3 regions of the Streptomyces tatrensis genome follow, and region 1 is predicted to be linked to each of the others. Evidence: riboswitches for the same ligand, from Rfam matches in the RefSeq annotation. Region 1 holds a riboswitch; each other region holds the start of a gene.
What was found. Region 1 has a riboswitch for cyclic di-AMP ahead of ACODT5_RS09225 (M23 family metallopeptidase). Riboswitches for the same ligand answer to the same signal wherever they lie in the genome.

Region 1 (5,190 bases):
CGCCCTCGGGCGTGTACCCGTATCCGGTACCGGCCGGGGCCTTGATCGCTGAGGGCAGGCGGTTCGCTCGGCCCCTCACCCCCGAAGTAGCTCAGGGCGAGGTCGACCTCCTCGGCGTGCACGCTGACTTCGACCACCTCTTCCCATTCCCCTGTGTCTGCGGGTGGTGGGGTGGAGGTGATCCGGGTCCGGACGTTCACGCGTCCGGTGTGGATGCCGGTGAGGATGTAGGCGCCGTGGCTCATGGGAGCGGCGAGCGGGTTGGACCAGTCCGCTGACTCGACGCTGCGGTCGGAGCCCCCAGTGATGGGGAACATCCCGTCGTTCACCCAGATGACAGCCGGTTCGGTCATCGCCGCAGGCTATGCCGACGGGTCACGCGGTGCGGGGCGCATGGAGGACTCGGCCGGCTCGCACCGCGCGCCCCCCGACCGAGCGACAAGGGTGGGACCGGGACCCCCCTCCGGTCCCGGCCCCACGGTTCAGGCGAGCAGCCGGGTCTCGGCGCTCGGCAGTTTGCTCCACCAGTGGCCGTACCGCCGGTAGACCTCCGGTTCGCGGGCGGCCAGGAAGGCCGTCAGCGCCCGGGCCTCCACCGCGAGGGCCTCCCAGACGTCCTCCGGCAGGGGGTGGAAGGCGGTAGCCTCGATCCCGCCGTCGGGGCCGGCCGGGCGCCACACGCCGGCGACGTGGCCGTCGACCAGCAGGGTCGCCAGGGTGTCGCCGTTCATCCGCGCCACGAACGTGCGGTACTGCGGCGGGACGATGCGGCTCCGGTCGGAGTACGCGAGCAGCACGCTGTCCCACATGGCCATCAGCCGGGGCGGCGCCGGCGCGTCCTCCTCCGGACGCGGTGCGCCCTGGACGTCGAACAGTTCCTCGCCGTCCGGCCCCGTCAGCCGGTCGAGCCTCCCGGACAGCTCCAGCGCCCGCAGCGCCTGGCGGACCCTGGCCCGCTGGACCAGGGAGAACTGCGCCACGTCCGCTACCGACGCCGGCCCGAAACCCTCCAGGTAGCGCACGACCAGCGTCCGCAGGGATTCCTCCGAGGCCTCCGGGTCCGCCGGTACCGTGCGGGGCCGGCGCGCGGGCGCGACGTAGGACGGACGCTCCCCGAACGACCACGGCGCGGCGGTGGGCGCGTGCAGCAGCGGCGCGTACTGCCGCAGCCCCCACCACGCTCCGGGCTGCGGCGCCGCTCCCAGCCGGTGTCCGAGCCAGGCCTCGCACTCCGCCGTCGTACGGGGCCGGTCGGCGAAGTCCAGCAGCTCCGGCGCCAGGACGTCGGCGTCCGCGGCCGTCAGCCCGGAGTCCGTGAAGCGGGTCCCGAGCCGGGCGGCCCGTACGGAAGGCTGCACGGCCTCCCGGAAGGCCGGGTAGTCCTCCGCGTGCACGGCGTGCAGGGTCAGCCGCATCAGCGTCGACTTGACGACCTCGCGCCCCGTGAAGGCGGCGTCGAGGTCGGCCGGGTCGAAGCCGGAGAGCCGGTTCCACAGCGCGAGGTACGGCGAGGCCGCGTGCTGCGCCTGCAGGGCGACCACCCGGCGGACCGCGTCGCCGACGTCCATCACCTCGCGCCGCAGCAGCAACTGCCGTGCGAGCGTGGAGCGGTTGAGCTCCCCTGCGCTGACCTTCATGCCACGACCGTCCCGTCCCCTGTCGAAACGGGCAGCCTAACCGGCACCTCCGACAGCGCCTCGGATTCAGATGCTGACGCCCTTGGACCGGAGGTAGGCCAGCGGGTCGATGTCCGAGCCGTACGAGGGCCCGGTGCGGATCTCGAAGTGCAGGTGCGGGCCGGTCGAGTTGCCCGTGGAGCCGGAGAGGCCGATGGTCTGCCCGCCGGTGACGCTCTGGCCGGAGGAGACGGACAGCTGGGAGAGGTGCGCGTACTGGCTGTACCTGCCGTCGGTGTGGCGGATGACGACCTCGTTGCCGTACGCGCCGCTCCAGCCGGCGGAGACCACGGTGCCGGCGCCGACCGCCCTGATGGTGGTGCCGGTGCTCACGGTGAAGTCGACACCAGTGTGGTAGCCGCTGGACCACATGGAGCCGGCGGTCTTGTAGGCGGTGGACGGGCCGCCGGCGACCGGGGCGACGAAGCCGGTCGACGCGGAGCCGCCCTGCTGCTTGGCGGGCGCCTCGGCGACGGGCGCGGCTGCCTCGTCAGAGGAGTCCGAGGAATCCGAGTCCGAGGAATCCGAGTCCGAGGAATCCGACGAATCGCCGGAAGTGGAAGAACCGGAGGAAGCGGACTTCTTGGCCGGCTTCGGCGTTTCGGCCGGCGCGGACTCGGCCGCCGCGGCCGGAGCCGCGCCCTTCGCGCCGAGCGTGAGCTTGAGTCCCGGGTGGATCAGCGACGGGTCGGTGCCGACGGCCTCGAGGTTGTCCGCGTAGAGCTGCTCCCAGCCGCCGGTGAGGTGCTGGCGCTCGGCGATCTTGGAGAGGTAGTCGCCCGGCACCACGGTGTAGACGGTGGGAGCTGCCTGCACGGCGACGGGCGCGGCCCGGAAGGCCGACACCGCCTGAGCGGCCACGGCCTGCGGGGCCTGGACCGGGGCGGCGGCGGGCGCGGCGGCCGGGACACCGGCGGCGTGGGCGCCGGTGGCGCCGAGCAGCGGAAGCGCGAGGGCCGCGCCACCGGTGCCCGCGGCGGCGAACCCGCGGGATATCGAGCGGGACTTGGGACGGCGGTGCTTACCCGTTCCGGACATGGCGAATTCCTCTCCGACGCCTGCGAGGTGAGCTGTCGGGTTCGGACTGGAGATGTCCGGCGGTGTATGCGCCGATGAACAGCACATGCACGGCTTCACCCCGAGCTGTCCCGTTGTAAAGATCCCTGAGGAGCTCCGGAACAGCGGCTTACCTGGTTCCCCCGCTCCTGCCGCGCGCGTGAATAGTCGGGTGCGGTTTCCGGACGGCGGCAGGATTAGGCGGTCCATCCGGATCGATCGCGAAGGTAATCGAGCGCGGCCGCGCGGAACAAGTCCCGAATTCCCCGATGGATTCCCAGTGATGATGGACCGGCGGAATTACGGTCACCCTGTGTCCATTCCCCTCCCCCAACAGCCGCCCGGACAGGGGAATTCGCCATTCGCGATCAGGCACTCACGGTCACCGTATGATCTGGCTCACGGGGACGTGTCCGATCTCGCCTCTCGCTATGGCAAGTTGCCAGCAAGTAGCGTAATTCGGACACGAGTGAGGACGAGGCGCGCGGGCCGCGCGAGCTGCGCGAGCCACGACGAGCCATGACAAGCGACCGGACGACACGGAGGAGCCCCCCTGTGACCCAGCAGATACCCCAGAGCCCCCACACCGATCCGGTTGCGCCGCAGCCGGCACTGACCGGAGTGCGCAACTTCCGCGACGTGGGCGGCTTGCCGGCCGCGGACGGCCGAAGGGTCAAGTCGGGACGACTGTTCCGAAGCGGACATCTGGCGCATGCCACCGAAAGCGACGCGGAGTTCCTCGGGTCGCTCGGACTGCACACCGTCTTCGACTTCCGCAACGGCGCCGACCACGCGCTGGAGGGTGCGGACGTGGAGCTGCCCGGGGTGCTCAACGTCAACATTCCGCTGTCGGATCCGGCCGACGGCAGCGAGTTCTGGAAGATGGTCCGCGAAGGGGACCTGGCGCAGCTGCGCGAGATCCTGGGCGAGGGCAAGGCCGCCGCGCGGATGTCCCGTTCGTACCGGACGATGATCCGGACCCGTACCGCCGAGCACAGCCGGGTGGTGCACGCGCTCGCCGAGGACAGCGTCCCGGCGCTCATGCACTGCGCCGCCGGGAAGGACCGGGCGGGCCTGTCGATCGCCGTCACCCTGCTCGCGCTGGGCGTCGAGCGGGAGGCGATCCTCGCGGACTACCTGGAGTCGAACGCCCCGCACAACCGCTACCGGGTCCGCCGGGGCAGCGACTCGCCCGAGGCCCGCGCCCCCGAGGTGATGGAGCTGCTCGCCCCGCTCTTCGACGCCCGCGCCCCGTATCTGACGACGGCCTTCGACACCATCGACCAGGAGTGGGGCGGAGTGGAGCGCTACCTCGCCGAGGGCCTCGGGCTCACGCCCGAGACCCTCGCCGTGCTCCGCGACCGCCTGCTGGACTGACGCCCCGCGAGCCGGGCCGTCGCCTCAGCGGTTGGCGACGGCCTGCCTCACCAGTGTCCGGCCGAAGTCCCACATCAGCGCGCCACCACCGTGGGCCTCGTCCATGACCGCGCGGAAGGCGCCGACGAACCGGTCGACGTCCGCCTCGTCCACGATCAGCGGCGGGATCAGCTTGATCACTTCCAGGTGGTCGCCGGAGACCTGCGTGAGGATCCGGTGCTTCTGCAGCAGCGGCACCACGACCATCTGCGCGAACAGCCCCTTGCGCGCCGCCTGCAGCATGCTCCAGCGGCTCCGCAGCCCCAGCGAGGACGGCCGGCCGAACTCGATGCCGATCATCAGCCCGCGTCCCCGTACCTCGTGGAGCAGTTCGTACTCGTCCACGAGCGCGGCGAGCCGCCCGCGCAGCAGGTCGCCCATCGCGCGGGCACGGGCCACCACCTGCTCGTCCTCCATGACGGAGAGGACGGCGAGCCCGGCCGCCATCGCCTGCGCGTTGGAGCCGAAGCTGGCGGAGTGGACGAGCACCCGGTCCATGGAGGAGTAGACCTTCTTGAAGATCCAGTCCTTGCCCAGGGTCGCGCCGACGGGCACGTAGCCGCCGGAGAGGGCCTTGGCCACGCAGACCAGGTCCGGTTCGACCCCGGCCTCGTGCTGGTAGGCGTAGAAGTCGCCGGTCCGTCCGAGGCCGGTCTGCACCTCGTCCGCGATCAGCAGCGCCCCCCGCCGGTGCAGCGCCTCCTGCGCGGCGAGCAGGAAGCCGGGCGGGGCGGCGAGCACCCCCTTGCCCTGGATCGGCTCGACGACGAAGGCCGCCACGTCCCCCTTCTTCAGCTCCCGCTCCAGCGCCTCCAGGTCCCCGAGAGCGATCTTGGTGTCCGGCAGCAGCGGCGCGAAGCCGTCGCGGAAGCCGGCCTCGCCGTTGACCGAGAGCGAGCCCGTGGTGAGCCCGTGGAAGGCGTGGTCGCAGTAGAGGACCCTGGGCCGCCCGGTGGCGTACCGGGCGAACTTCAGGGCGGTCTCCACCGCCTCGGTGCCGCTGTTGCCGAAGAAGACCCGGTCCAGGTGCGGACTGTGGGAG
Region 2 (5,190 bases), 1.0 Mb from region 1:
GACCAGCCGGCCCGCGTCCTCGGTGGTGATGGGCCGGATCCGGGCCGTTCCGCCGTCGCGAAGGACCACGTCGGCTTCCCAGTGGTCCGGGTACGAGGGGTCGGACTCGGTCGTCATGGGGTCACCTTAAGGCTCGAACGCCTCAAGTGGCCCGGGCGCGGCGCATCGGGCAAGCCGGCTCGAATCAGGGCAAGCTGGGGTAGGTCGAATGGCGGGAATCTCGGGCCGAAGGTCGGTGCGACCATTCCGGACGTCGTGAGAGACTGGTCTAGACAACCCGTAAGAACCTGAAGGGCATCACCATGGCAGAGCGCCGCGTCAACGTCGGCTGGGCCGAGGGCCTGCACGCTCGTCCCGCCTCGATCTTCGTCCGCGCGACGACCGCTTCCGGCGTCCCGGTGACCATCGCGAAGGCCGGCGGCGACCCCGTCAACGCCGCCTCCATGCTGGCGGTCCTGGGCCTGGGCGCCCAGGGCGGCGAGGAGATCGTCCTCTCGTCCGAGGCCGACGGCGCCGAGGCCGCGCTGGACCGCCTCGCGAAGCTGGTCGCCGAGGGGCTCGAGGAGCTTCCCGAGACCGTCTGACCCCTTCGGGTTCGACCCGCAGGACTTGCACGGCGAAGCCGTTGCCCCCGACCGCCACGGTTGAGGGCAACGGCTTCGCTGCTTTTCGCGCGGAGATCCGGTCGGCCCGCAGGCTCGCCGCCCCGCCGGCTCCGGGCTCGCCGGCGTTCACTCACCAGCCCGTCGCCCCGGCCGGAAATACACACACCGCCATTCCGGCGCACCCGATTCCGCAGGGCCGAATTCCGGCGGCGAAATAAAGCGCGGGGCATGGACATTGGACATGGGGCATGAATTACCGGGCCCCGGATATCCCACCTTTGTATACGGTGTTTGTTAATGCGGAGCGCCCGCCGTGTTTACGGCAGGTTGCAAAGTCCTCACGCGCAGCCGGTGCGCCCCCGCCGCCCTGTCCACGTGCAGCGCGGTCAGCGCCCGGGCCCGCTCGGCGTCGCCCCGGGCCACCGCGTCGACGATCGCGCCGTGCTCCGCCCAGGACTCCACGGGCCGCACCGGGGACTCCACCACGTACATCCAGGCCACCTTGTGCCGCATCTGGGTGAGCAGCGCGATCAGCCCGGGGCTGCCCGAGGCCTGGGAGAGCGTCTCGTGGAACCAGCCCCCCAGGGAGCGCAGATCCTCCCCCTGACCCCTCCTGGCCCGCTCCTGGCCCAGTCTGACCAGCCCGCGCAGCACCTTGAGGTGGGCCTCGCTGCGCCGTCGGGCCGCTCGGGCGGCCGCGAGGGGCTCCAGGAGCATCCGCAGCTCCAGGAGGTCGGCCGCCTCCTGTTCGGTCGGCTCGGCCACGCAGGCGCCCGCGTGCCGCCTGGTGGTCACGAACCCCTCGGACTCCAGCGTGCGCAGTGCCTCGCGCACCGGGACGCGCGAGACTCCGTACCGGCGGGCCAGCACCTCCTCGGTCAGCCGGCCGCCGGGCCCGAACACCCCGGAGACGATGTCGTCGCGGATCGCTGTGCATACCGTGTGCGCGGGAATACGCAAGACCGGACCTCCGCCTTTTTCGTATGGCTGTGCGCGTTGCGACTCTATTGCAACACACGATAATTTCCGAGAGCGGCCGGAAATACGAAACATTCACACAATGCGGAGCCCGAAACGCGACGAAGGCCCCGGCTCTCAAAGAGCCGGGGCCTTCGCGGAAGTCGTGCGGTGGGGCGAGCGGGTCAGACGGTGACGCCGTGCGAGCGCAGGTACGTGACCGGGTTGATGTCCGAACCGTAGTCGGCGCCGGTGCGGGCCTCGAAGTGCAGGTGCGGGCCGCTGGAGTTGCCGGTGGAGCCCGACAGGCCGATCTTCTGGCCCGGGGTGACCTGCTGGCCGACGGAGACGCTCAGTGAGGACATGTGGCCGTACTGGGTGTACGTGCCGTCGGCGTGCTTGATGACGACGTTGTTGCCGTACGCGCCGCCGTAGCCCGCCTCGACCACGGTGCCGAGGCCCACGGCGTGCACCTCGGTGCCGGAGGCGGCGCGGAAGTCGATGCCGGTGTGGCTGCCGGAGGACCACATGCCGCCACCCGCGTGGTACTGGGTGCTGACGTAGGTGTTGTCGAGCGGCGACACGAAGGTGTTGAGGCGCTTGCGCTCCTCTTCACGAGCGGCGCGCTCGGCGGCCTCGCGCTCGGCCTTGGCCTGCGCTTCGGCCTTCGCCTTGGCCTCGGCGGCCCGCTGCCTGGCGTCGGCCTCGGCCTGCGCCTTGGCGGCGGCGGCCTCGGCGGCGCGCTGCTGGGACTGGGCCTGGGCCTCTACGTCATCGGCGAGCTCGTCGGCCACCACGATGGTGTTGAGGCTGCCGGTGTCCTCGATGGAGGGGGAATTGTCCGCGGCGAACGCGGGACCCGCCAGGGAGCCGACGACGCCGGTGGCGGCGAGCGTGGCTATGCCGGCGTAGCCGGCGGTCCTGCGGCTCATACGGCTCGAACCACGGTGCTTGCCGGTGGCACTGCTGCCAAACGCCATGAAGGGGCTGATCCTTTCCTTCCCTCTCGCCTACCGGGTTAGCTGACGGGTTCGGAGCAGGAAGGTCTCCTACGGGCCCCCTCTTGCGAGGCGGTCCGATTCACCCCAGGGACACAAGTGGGTCCCCGGCTCCCCAGGCTCGCGCCTGACGGGGACTCGGCGATCGCTGTCCGGTGCCGCGGATGCGGCGGTTACCACTGACGAACAGCACGGCTGACGCTAGGCGGATCATCAGTCAATCGCCAAACAGACACGCCCTTTTGTTGCGTACGCCACACCACATACAAGCAACCACACCAATAAACGCGACAGAAACGACAAAAGGGACTCAAGTGGACAAGCCACCGGAGTCCCTTGCCGGATTCCCTTGTGCGGCGGGCCAGTTGGCGACCCGCCGGCGGTCACCGGCAGTCAGCAGAAGGTCAGTTGGTGACCACGGTCACTTCGCCGATCCCGAGGGCCCGCACCGGCTCCTCGATCTGCGAGGCGTCGCCGACCAGGATCGCGACCAGGCGGTCCACCGGGAAGGCACTGACGACCGCCGAAGTGGCCTCCACCGTCCCGGTTTCGGCGAGCCGCGCGTACAACTGCGCCTGGTAGTCGTCCGGGAGCTCCTGCTCGACCTGGTCGGCGAGCGTGCCCGCGACGGAAGCCGCCGACTCGAACTTCAGCGGGGCCACGCCCACCAAGTTCTGCACGGCCACGTCCCGTTCGGCGTCGGTCAGGCCGCCCTCCGCGAGGGTGCGCAGCACCGTCCAGAGGTCCTCCAGGGCCGGGCCGGTGTTCGGGGTGTCCACCGAGCCGCTGATGGCGAGCATCGAGGCGCCCTTGCCGTCGGCGGTGGAGCGCAGCACCTGGCCGAAGGCGCGCACGCCGTACGTGTACCCCTTCTCCTCGCGCAGCACCTTGTCCAGCCGGGAGGTGAGGGTGCCGCCCAGGCAGTACGTGCCGAGCACCTGGGGCGCCCAGACCCGGTCGTGCCGGTCCGCGCCGATGCGGCCGATCAGCAACTGCGTCTGGACCGCGCCGGGCCGGTCCACGATGACCACGCGGCCCGTGTCGTCGGCGGTGATCGGCGGGACCGGGCGCGGGGCGGTGGTGTCACCGGTCCAGGCGCCCAGGGTGTCGGCCAGGACGGCGTCCAGGTCGATGCCGGTCAGATCGCCGACGACCACCGCGGTGGCGGTCGCGGGGCGCACGTGGGCCTCGTAGAAGGCGCGTACGGCCCCGGAGTCGATGCGGGCGACCGTCTCCTCGGTGCCCTGGCGCGGGCGGGACATCCGCAGGGAGGCCGGGAAGAGCTCCTTCGAGAGCTGCTTGGCGGCGCGGCGCTGCGGGTTGGCGCTCTCGTGCGGGATCTCGTCGAGCCGGTTGCGCACCAGGCGGTCCACCTCGGCGTCGGCGAAGGCCGGGGCGCGCAGCGCCTCGGCGACCAGGCCCAGCGCCTTGTGCAGGCGGGAGGCCGGGACCTCCAGGGAGACCCGCAGGCCGGGGTGGTCGGCGTGCGCGTCGAGGGTGGCGCCGCAGCGCTCCAGCTCGGCGGCGAACTCCTCGGCGGAGCGCTTGTCGGTGCCCTCGGACAGGGCGCGGACCATGATCGTGGCCACGCCGTCGAGGCCCTCGGGCTCCGCGTCGAGCGGGGCGGTGAGGTTGATCTCGACCGCGACCACCTGCTGGCCCGGGCGGTGGCAGCGCAGCAGGGTCAGGCCGTTGGCCAGTACCCCGCGCTCGGGGGCCGGGAAGGCCCACGGCTGCGGCTCGCCGGCCTGGGGGCGCGGGTGGAAGGTCATCGTGACGGCTGCGGTGTCGCTCACTGCTCCGCCCCCTCGTTCTCGTCGCTCGCGTCGGTCTCTTCGATGTCGTCCGCGGCGATCGGCTCGTAGACGAGCACCGCCCGGTTGTCGGGGCGCAGTCGGGCCGCTGCCGCGGCCTGCACCTCCTCGGCGGTGATGTCGAGGACGCGCTGGACCGCGGTCAGCGCGAGCTGCGGGTCGCCGAACAGCACCGCGAAGCGGCACAGTTCGTCGGCGCGGCCGGCCACGGTGCTCAGCCGGTCCAGCCACTCGCGCTCCAGCTGTGCCTGCGCGCGCTCCATCTCCTCGGCCGTCGGGCCCTCGGCGGCGAACCGCGCGAGCTCCTCGTCGACGGCCGCCTCGATGGCGGGCACCTCGACCCCGCTGGAGGTCTTCACGTCCAGCCAGCCCAGCGACGGCGCGCCGGCGAGGCGCAGCATGCCGAAACCGGCCGCGACGGCGCTCTGGTCGCGGCGCACCAGGCGGTTGTGGAGCCGGGAGGACTCGCCGCTGCCCAGGATGGTCAGCGCCACGTCGGCGGCGTCGCACTCGCGGGTGCCGTCGTGCGGGAGGCGGTAGGCCGCCATCAGCGCGCGGGCCGGAACCTCCTCGACGACCTCCTCGCGCAGCTGCTCCCCCATGATCTCGGGCAGCGAGCCGTCGCGCGGCGGCTGCTTGCCGTCGTGGCCGGGGATGGTGCCGAAGTACTTCTCGACCCAGGCGAGCGTCTTCTCGGGGTCGATGTCGCCGACGACCGAGAGCACCGCGTTGTTGGGCGCGTAGTACGTGCGGAAGAACGCGCGCGCGTCCTCCAGGGACGCGGCGTCCAGGTCGGCCATGGACCCGATCGGGGTG
Region 3 (5,190 bases), on a different contig from region 1:
GAAGGCTCCAGGGTCTGACTTGCCAGTCGGGAAGGACTGACCGTGCGTGATTCAACCCTGCCCAAGAAGAGCAAAGCATGACCGGTACGGCCGCACCGCCCGGATCACTGATGTGGCGGAGGAGGAGTGGGCCGGTGTGCGGAGTGTCCTGGAAGCGATCTACTCGCCCGCTTCGTTCACCAAGACCAAGATCGACCTGCGGTTGGCGCTGAACGGCATGCTGCACCGGCTGCGTACGGGGATCACCTGGAAGGAGATCCCCGTGAAGTTCGGGCCGGCGCAGCGCATTCGTGAGCGGCAGCTGTCCTGGTGGCAGCGAGGGGCATGGCCGCTGCTGGTGGCGTGGCTGAACGAGCAGCGTGCAGGGACGCCCGTGTACGTCCGCCCGGCCATCCCGCCCCTGCGAGTGACGGTGCGTGGCGCGCAGAACGTGGGACTGCTCTCACCCTCGCGACCCTGCTGACGCGGCTGCCCGATCTGGAACTGGCCGTGGCTCCCGGGGAGCTGCGCTGGCGGGGTGGGCTCATCATGCGGGGGCTGCGGACGCTTCCGGTCCGCTTCACCGTCGAATCAAAGTCCCAAAACGCCTGAAACCATCCTGACCGGAAGTCAGTTCGCTGCCCAAACTTGTGACTGGCGTTCGAAGGCCGCTAGGTTCTGCCGTTACCCCGCCGTTATGCGAAAGGTGCAGCCTCATGCGTTCCGGGAACGGCCGCCACAGACGCCCCCGACAAGTGCCCGCACTTGTCGTCACCGCCGGAGTCACCGGCACCGCACTCGCCCTGCCACTGCTCGCCGCCACCGGCGCGAGCGCCGCGGAGACCTCCACTTGGGACAGGGTCGCCGAGTGCGAGAGCGGCGGTACGTGGAGCGCCAACTTCGGCGGCGGCGCGTACGGCGGGCTGCAGTTCAGCCAGGAGCAGTGGAAGGGCGCCGGCGGGCTCGACTTCGCCGATCGTGCCGACCTCGCCAGTCGCTCCCAGCAGATCGCCGTGGCCGAACGGGTCCTGGCCTCCCAGGGCCCCGTGGCGTGGCCGCTGTGCGCGGTGCAGGCCGGTCTGACGCAGGACGCGCCCGCCGCCGAGGTGGACCCGGGCCTGCCCGGCGGTTCCGCTTCCGCGACCCCCGCCCCGTCCCGCCCGGACGACTCCGTGCCCCGCGGGGGCTCGGGCAGGTCCACCGACTTCGGAGCCCCGTCGCAGGGGGGCCCGTCGTCCCCGCCGGCCTCGGTGCTGCCCGACTACCCGATCGGCGTGCCCGGCGAACTGCCCGTCATGCCCCCGCCGGACGCCCAGACGCCGCCTCCCGGCCTCCCGGGCGACCCGACGCCTCCCACGAGCCCGACGGACCCCGCCACTCCCGTACCGCCGTCCGCGGACCCGACCCTTCCGGTGGGCCCGACCGAGCCGGTGGACCCGACGTCTCCCGGGAGCCCGTCCGGCCCGGGGAACTCCACGAAGCCGACGAACCCGGGTAATCCGGAGAACCAGGCCAACCCGGCCAACCCGGTCAATCCGGTTGATCCCACGGCCCCGACGACTCCGGCCGCACCCGGCGAGTCCGCCTCCCCGGCCGCTCCGGCGGCCCCCGGTGCGAGCGAGGGCGGCGGCAAGCACCGCGGCCCGGCCGCCGTCGAGAAGCCCGCCGCGCCTGACGCCGCGTCGGAGTCGACGTACACCGTGAAGGAGGGCGACAACCTGATCGCGATCGCGGACGCCAACGGTGTGAAGGGCGGCTGGAAGGGTCTCTACGAGGCCAACGAGCAGGTCATCGGCGGCGATGCGGACCTGATCAAGCCCGGTCAGAACCTGGATCTAACGCATCAATAAGGACACTTGAGGCGCCCGGAACCAGCTGATTGTCCGTTTTCTGTAAGTGAGACATGTGTCTCTTCAGGTCAACTGGCGTGTCCGGCCCCGAGCGTTCCGCAAACCCCGCCCTCACCTGCGCAAACACCCTTTCGAGGAGCGCAAGTAGGCACCGTTTCCCCCGATGTCGCTCGTTGAACATCGGGGGAGACCTGTCTACCTTCTGAATCGCCCGCCACCGCGGGCTCCTTCGACCGCATCGCCGAATCCTGCCGGCGGACGGAGGGAACACTCGTCGCGTAAAGCGCCGAAGGCAGGAGCGGGGGAACCAAGGTAGGCGCCGGGAACGGCCGTTGAGAGACGGTCACGGAACCGGCTAGGGGTTAAGCCAAGCGCTAGGTCGCTCGGCCGGGCACTCACTCGCCCGAACCCGACAGCTCACCTCGTAGGCGTCGGTGAGGAGAACTCCATGCTGCTTTCGGGCAAGGGCAAGCACCGTCGCGGTTCCAAGGCCGTCCGCATCGTCACGCTCGCCGGTGTCGCCGGTGTCGCCGTCGCGGCTCCGCTGATGGCCGCGGGCACCGCCTCGGCCGCGACCGCTTCCGAGTGGGACCGCGTCGCCTCGTGCGAGTCCGGCGGCAACTGGTCCATCAACACGGGCAACGGCTACTACGGCGGCCTGCAGTTCTCGTCCTCCACGTGGGCGGCGTACGGCGGCAAGTCGTACGCCTCGCAGGCCAACCAGGCCTCCAAGTCGCAGCAGATAGCGATCGCCGAGAAGGTCCTCAAGGGCCAGGGCAAGGGCGCCTGGCCGCACTGCGGCGTCGGCCTGTCGAACTCCTCCTACACCGGCGGATCGGCGCAGGCACCCGCCAAGCCGAAGACGCAGCCGAAGCAGGAGAAGAAGACCGAGGCGAAGAAGGAGACCAAGCGCGTCGAGGCTCCGACCACCCGCTCCGAGCGTCCGGCCGCTGCCCCGAAGACCGAGGCCCCCAAGACGGGCAACGGCTCCTACGCGGTCAAGTCCGGCGACACGCTGGGTGCGATCGCCGACGCGAACAACGTGTCCGGTGGCTGGGAGAAGCTCTTCGAGCTCAACAAGGACATCGTCACGGACGCCAACCTGATCTTCCCGGGCCAGAAGCTGAAGCTCAGCTGAACCCGAAGGTGAGGCCGGAGCTGAACCCCGGCTGAAACCTGTGGGAACGGTCGTGGCCGCTTTCGCGACACGCAGTAGTTCCACCGCGTAATTCCACCGCCCGGCGCGTAACCCCCTTCGCGCCGGGCGGTGGTGTGTGCGGGTGCCGCCGGTCTGACGGGGCCTCCGAAATCCCGATGATCAAGGGTCCTATGTCCTGTAAGAGGGGCATTCAGGCCCTTTTTCGTCCCAGGACCCGGGCGGTCGGCTGGCCGAGTGCCCGGAGGCGGTTAGGCTCTAAGCGGCAAGGCCATCCCACGGCCTGACATGCCACCGCACACCCAGCGTCACATCCCAGAAGGAGATGCTCGTGCCGTCCATCGACGTCGTCGTAGCCCGGGAAATCCTGGACTCCCGAGGCAACCCCACTGTCGAGGTCGAGGTGGGCCTCGACGATGGCAGCACCGGCCGTGCTGCAGTCCCGTCCGGCGCCTCCACCGGAGCGTTCGAAGCCGTTGAGCTCCGTGACGGTGACCCCAACCGTTACTTCGGCAAGGGCGTAGAGAAGGCCGTCCTCGCCGTCATCGAGCAGCTCGGCCCGGAGCTCGTCGGCTACGACGCCACCGAGCAGCGCCTGATCGACCAGGCGATGATCGACCTGGACGCCACCGAGAACAAGGGCTCCCTCGGCGCCAACGCCATCCTGGGCGTCTCCCTCGCCGTCGCGCACGCCGCGTCCGAGGCCTCGGACCTCCCGCTCTTCCGCTACCTCGGCGGCCCGAACGCGCACCTGCTGCCCGTTCCGATGATGAACATCCTGAACGGTGGGTCGCACGCCGACTCCAACGTCGACATCCAGGAGTTCATGATCGCCCCGATCGGCGCGGAGTCCTTCTCCGAGGCCCTTCGCTGGGGTGCCGAGGTCTACCACACCCTCAAGAAGGTCCTGCACACCAAGGGCCTCTCCACCGGTCTGGGCGACGAGGGCGGCTTCGCGCCGAACCTCGAGTCGAACCGCGCCGCGCTGGACCTCATCGTCGAGGCCATCAAGCAGGCCGGCTACGTCCCGGGCACCCAGATCGCGCTCGCGCTCGACGTCGCCGCGTCCGAGTTCTACAAGGACGGCAACTACGAGTTCGAGGGCAAGTCCCGCTCGGCCGCCGAGATGACCGACTACTACGCCGAGCTCGTCGAGGCGTACCCGCTGGTCTCCATCGAGGACCCGCTGTTCGAGGACGACTGGGCCGGCTGGAAGACCCTCACCGACCGCCTGGGCTCCAAGGTCCAGATCGTCGGCGACGACCTCTTCGTCACCAACCCCGAGCGTCTCGCCCGCGGCATCGAAGAGGGCTCGGCGAACGCCCTGCTCGTCAAGGTGAACCAGATCGGTTCGCTGACCGAGACCCTGGACGCCGTCGAGATGGCCCAGCGCAACGGTTTCAAGTGCATGATGTCGCACCGCTCCGGTGAGACCGAGGACGTCACCATCGCCGACCTCGCCGTCGCCGTGAACTGCGGCCAGATCAAGACCGGCGCCCCGGCCCGCTCGGACCGCGTCGCCAAGTACAACCAGCTCCTGCGCATCGAGGAGATCCTCGACGACGCGGCCGTGTACGCGGGTCGCAGCGCGTTCCCGCGCTTCAAGGGCTGATCAGTCCTTTAGGGCGCAAGCCTCCCTACGTCCCCGCACTCGGTCCCGTACCGTGTGCGGGGACGTAGTGCGTCGTGCGCATATAGGGGAGGCGGATCAATGGCCGGGAACCGGGACCGGTTCGCCACGTTCTCGACCGCGACCAGGCTCAAGCAGCTCGGTGAGCGGACCGCGGCGCACGTGTACCGCTCGCAGTCCCGCCGGCAGGTCCGCCGCAGCCGGCTCACCGGCCGGGCCGCCCTGCTGGTGCTCGTCCTCTGTACCCTGGTCGTCGCCCTCGCGTATCCGATGCGCCAGTACGTGTCCCAGCGCTCGGAGATCGCGAAGCAGCAGAAGGGCGCCGTCGCCGCGCGGGACCGGCTGGAACGGCTGCGCGACGAGAAGGCCCGCTGGCAGGACAACGCGTACGCCGAGCAGCAGGCGCGCAAGCACCTGCACTTCGTCCGGCCGGGGGAGATCAGCTACATCATGACCGACCCCGGTGCCGGCGGCGCCGAGCAGCGCCGCGGCGGACAGGCCGCCACCGACCGGCCCTGGTACTCCAACGTCTGGGACGGCGTCGACAAGGCCGACCGCCCGGGCGACTGAGTCCC

Region 2: another riboswitch for cyclic di-AMP. It lies ahead of ACODT5_RS13455 (M23 family metallopeptidase); the one in region 1 lies ahead of ACODT5_RS09225 (M23 family metallopeptidase).
Region 3: another riboswitch for cyclic di-AMP. It lies ahead of ACODT5_RS33385 (transglycosylase family protein); the one in region 1 lies ahead of ACODT5_RS09225 (M23 family metallopeptidase).

The regions. Positions count from the first base shown of each region.
Region 1 covers NZ_JBMDLB010000007.1:1,199,830-1,205,019, forward strand. The annotation lists gene ACODT5_RS09215 (hypothetical protein) at 1-353, opposite strand, end outside; gene ACODT5_RS09220 (winged helix DNA-binding domain-containing protein) at 483-1,637, opposite strand; gene ACODT5_RS09225 (M23 family metallopeptidase) at 1,704-2,714, opposite strand; cyclic di-AMP (ydaO/yuaA leader) riboswitch at 2,717-2,913, opposite strand; gene ACODT5_RS09230 (tyrosine-protein phosphatase) at 3,288-4,109, shown strand; gene ACODT5_RS09235 (aspartate aminotransferase family protein) at 4,134-5,190, opposite strand, start outside.
Region 2 covers NZ_JBMDLB010000007.1:2,220,980-2,226,169, forward strand. The annotation lists gene ACODT5_RS13440 (bifunctional acetate--CoA ligase family protein/GNAT family N-acetyltransferase) at 1-117, opposite strand, end outside; gene ACODT5_RS13445 (HPr family phosphocarrier protein) at 303-584, shown strand; gene ACODT5_RS13450 (GntR family transcriptional regulator) at 900-1,565, opposite strand; gene ACODT5_RS13455 (M23 family metallopeptidase) at 1,748-2,542, opposite strand; cyclic di-AMP (ydaO/yuaA leader) riboswitch at 2,555-2,714, opposite strand; gene ACODT5_RS13460 (M16 family metallopeptidase) at 2,965-4,332, opposite strand; gene ACODT5_RS13465 (M16 family metallopeptidase) at 4,353-5,190, opposite strand, start outside.
Region 3 covers NZ_JBMDLB010000011.1:3,904,647-3,909,836, reverse strand. The annotation lists gene ACODT5_RS33400 (transposase) at 47-463, shown strand; partial or broken gene ACODT5_RS33395 (cytochrome P450) at 445-591, shown strand; gene ACODT5_RS33390 (transglycosylase family protein) at 735-1,829, shown strand; cyclic di-AMP (ydaO/yuaA leader) riboswitch at 2,104-2,275, shown strand; gene ACODT5_RS33385 (transglycosylase family protein) at 2,278-2,967, shown strand; gene eno (phosphopyruvate hydratase) at 3,311-4,597, shown strand; gene ACODT5_RS33375 (FtsB family cell division protein) at 4,697-5,185, shown strand.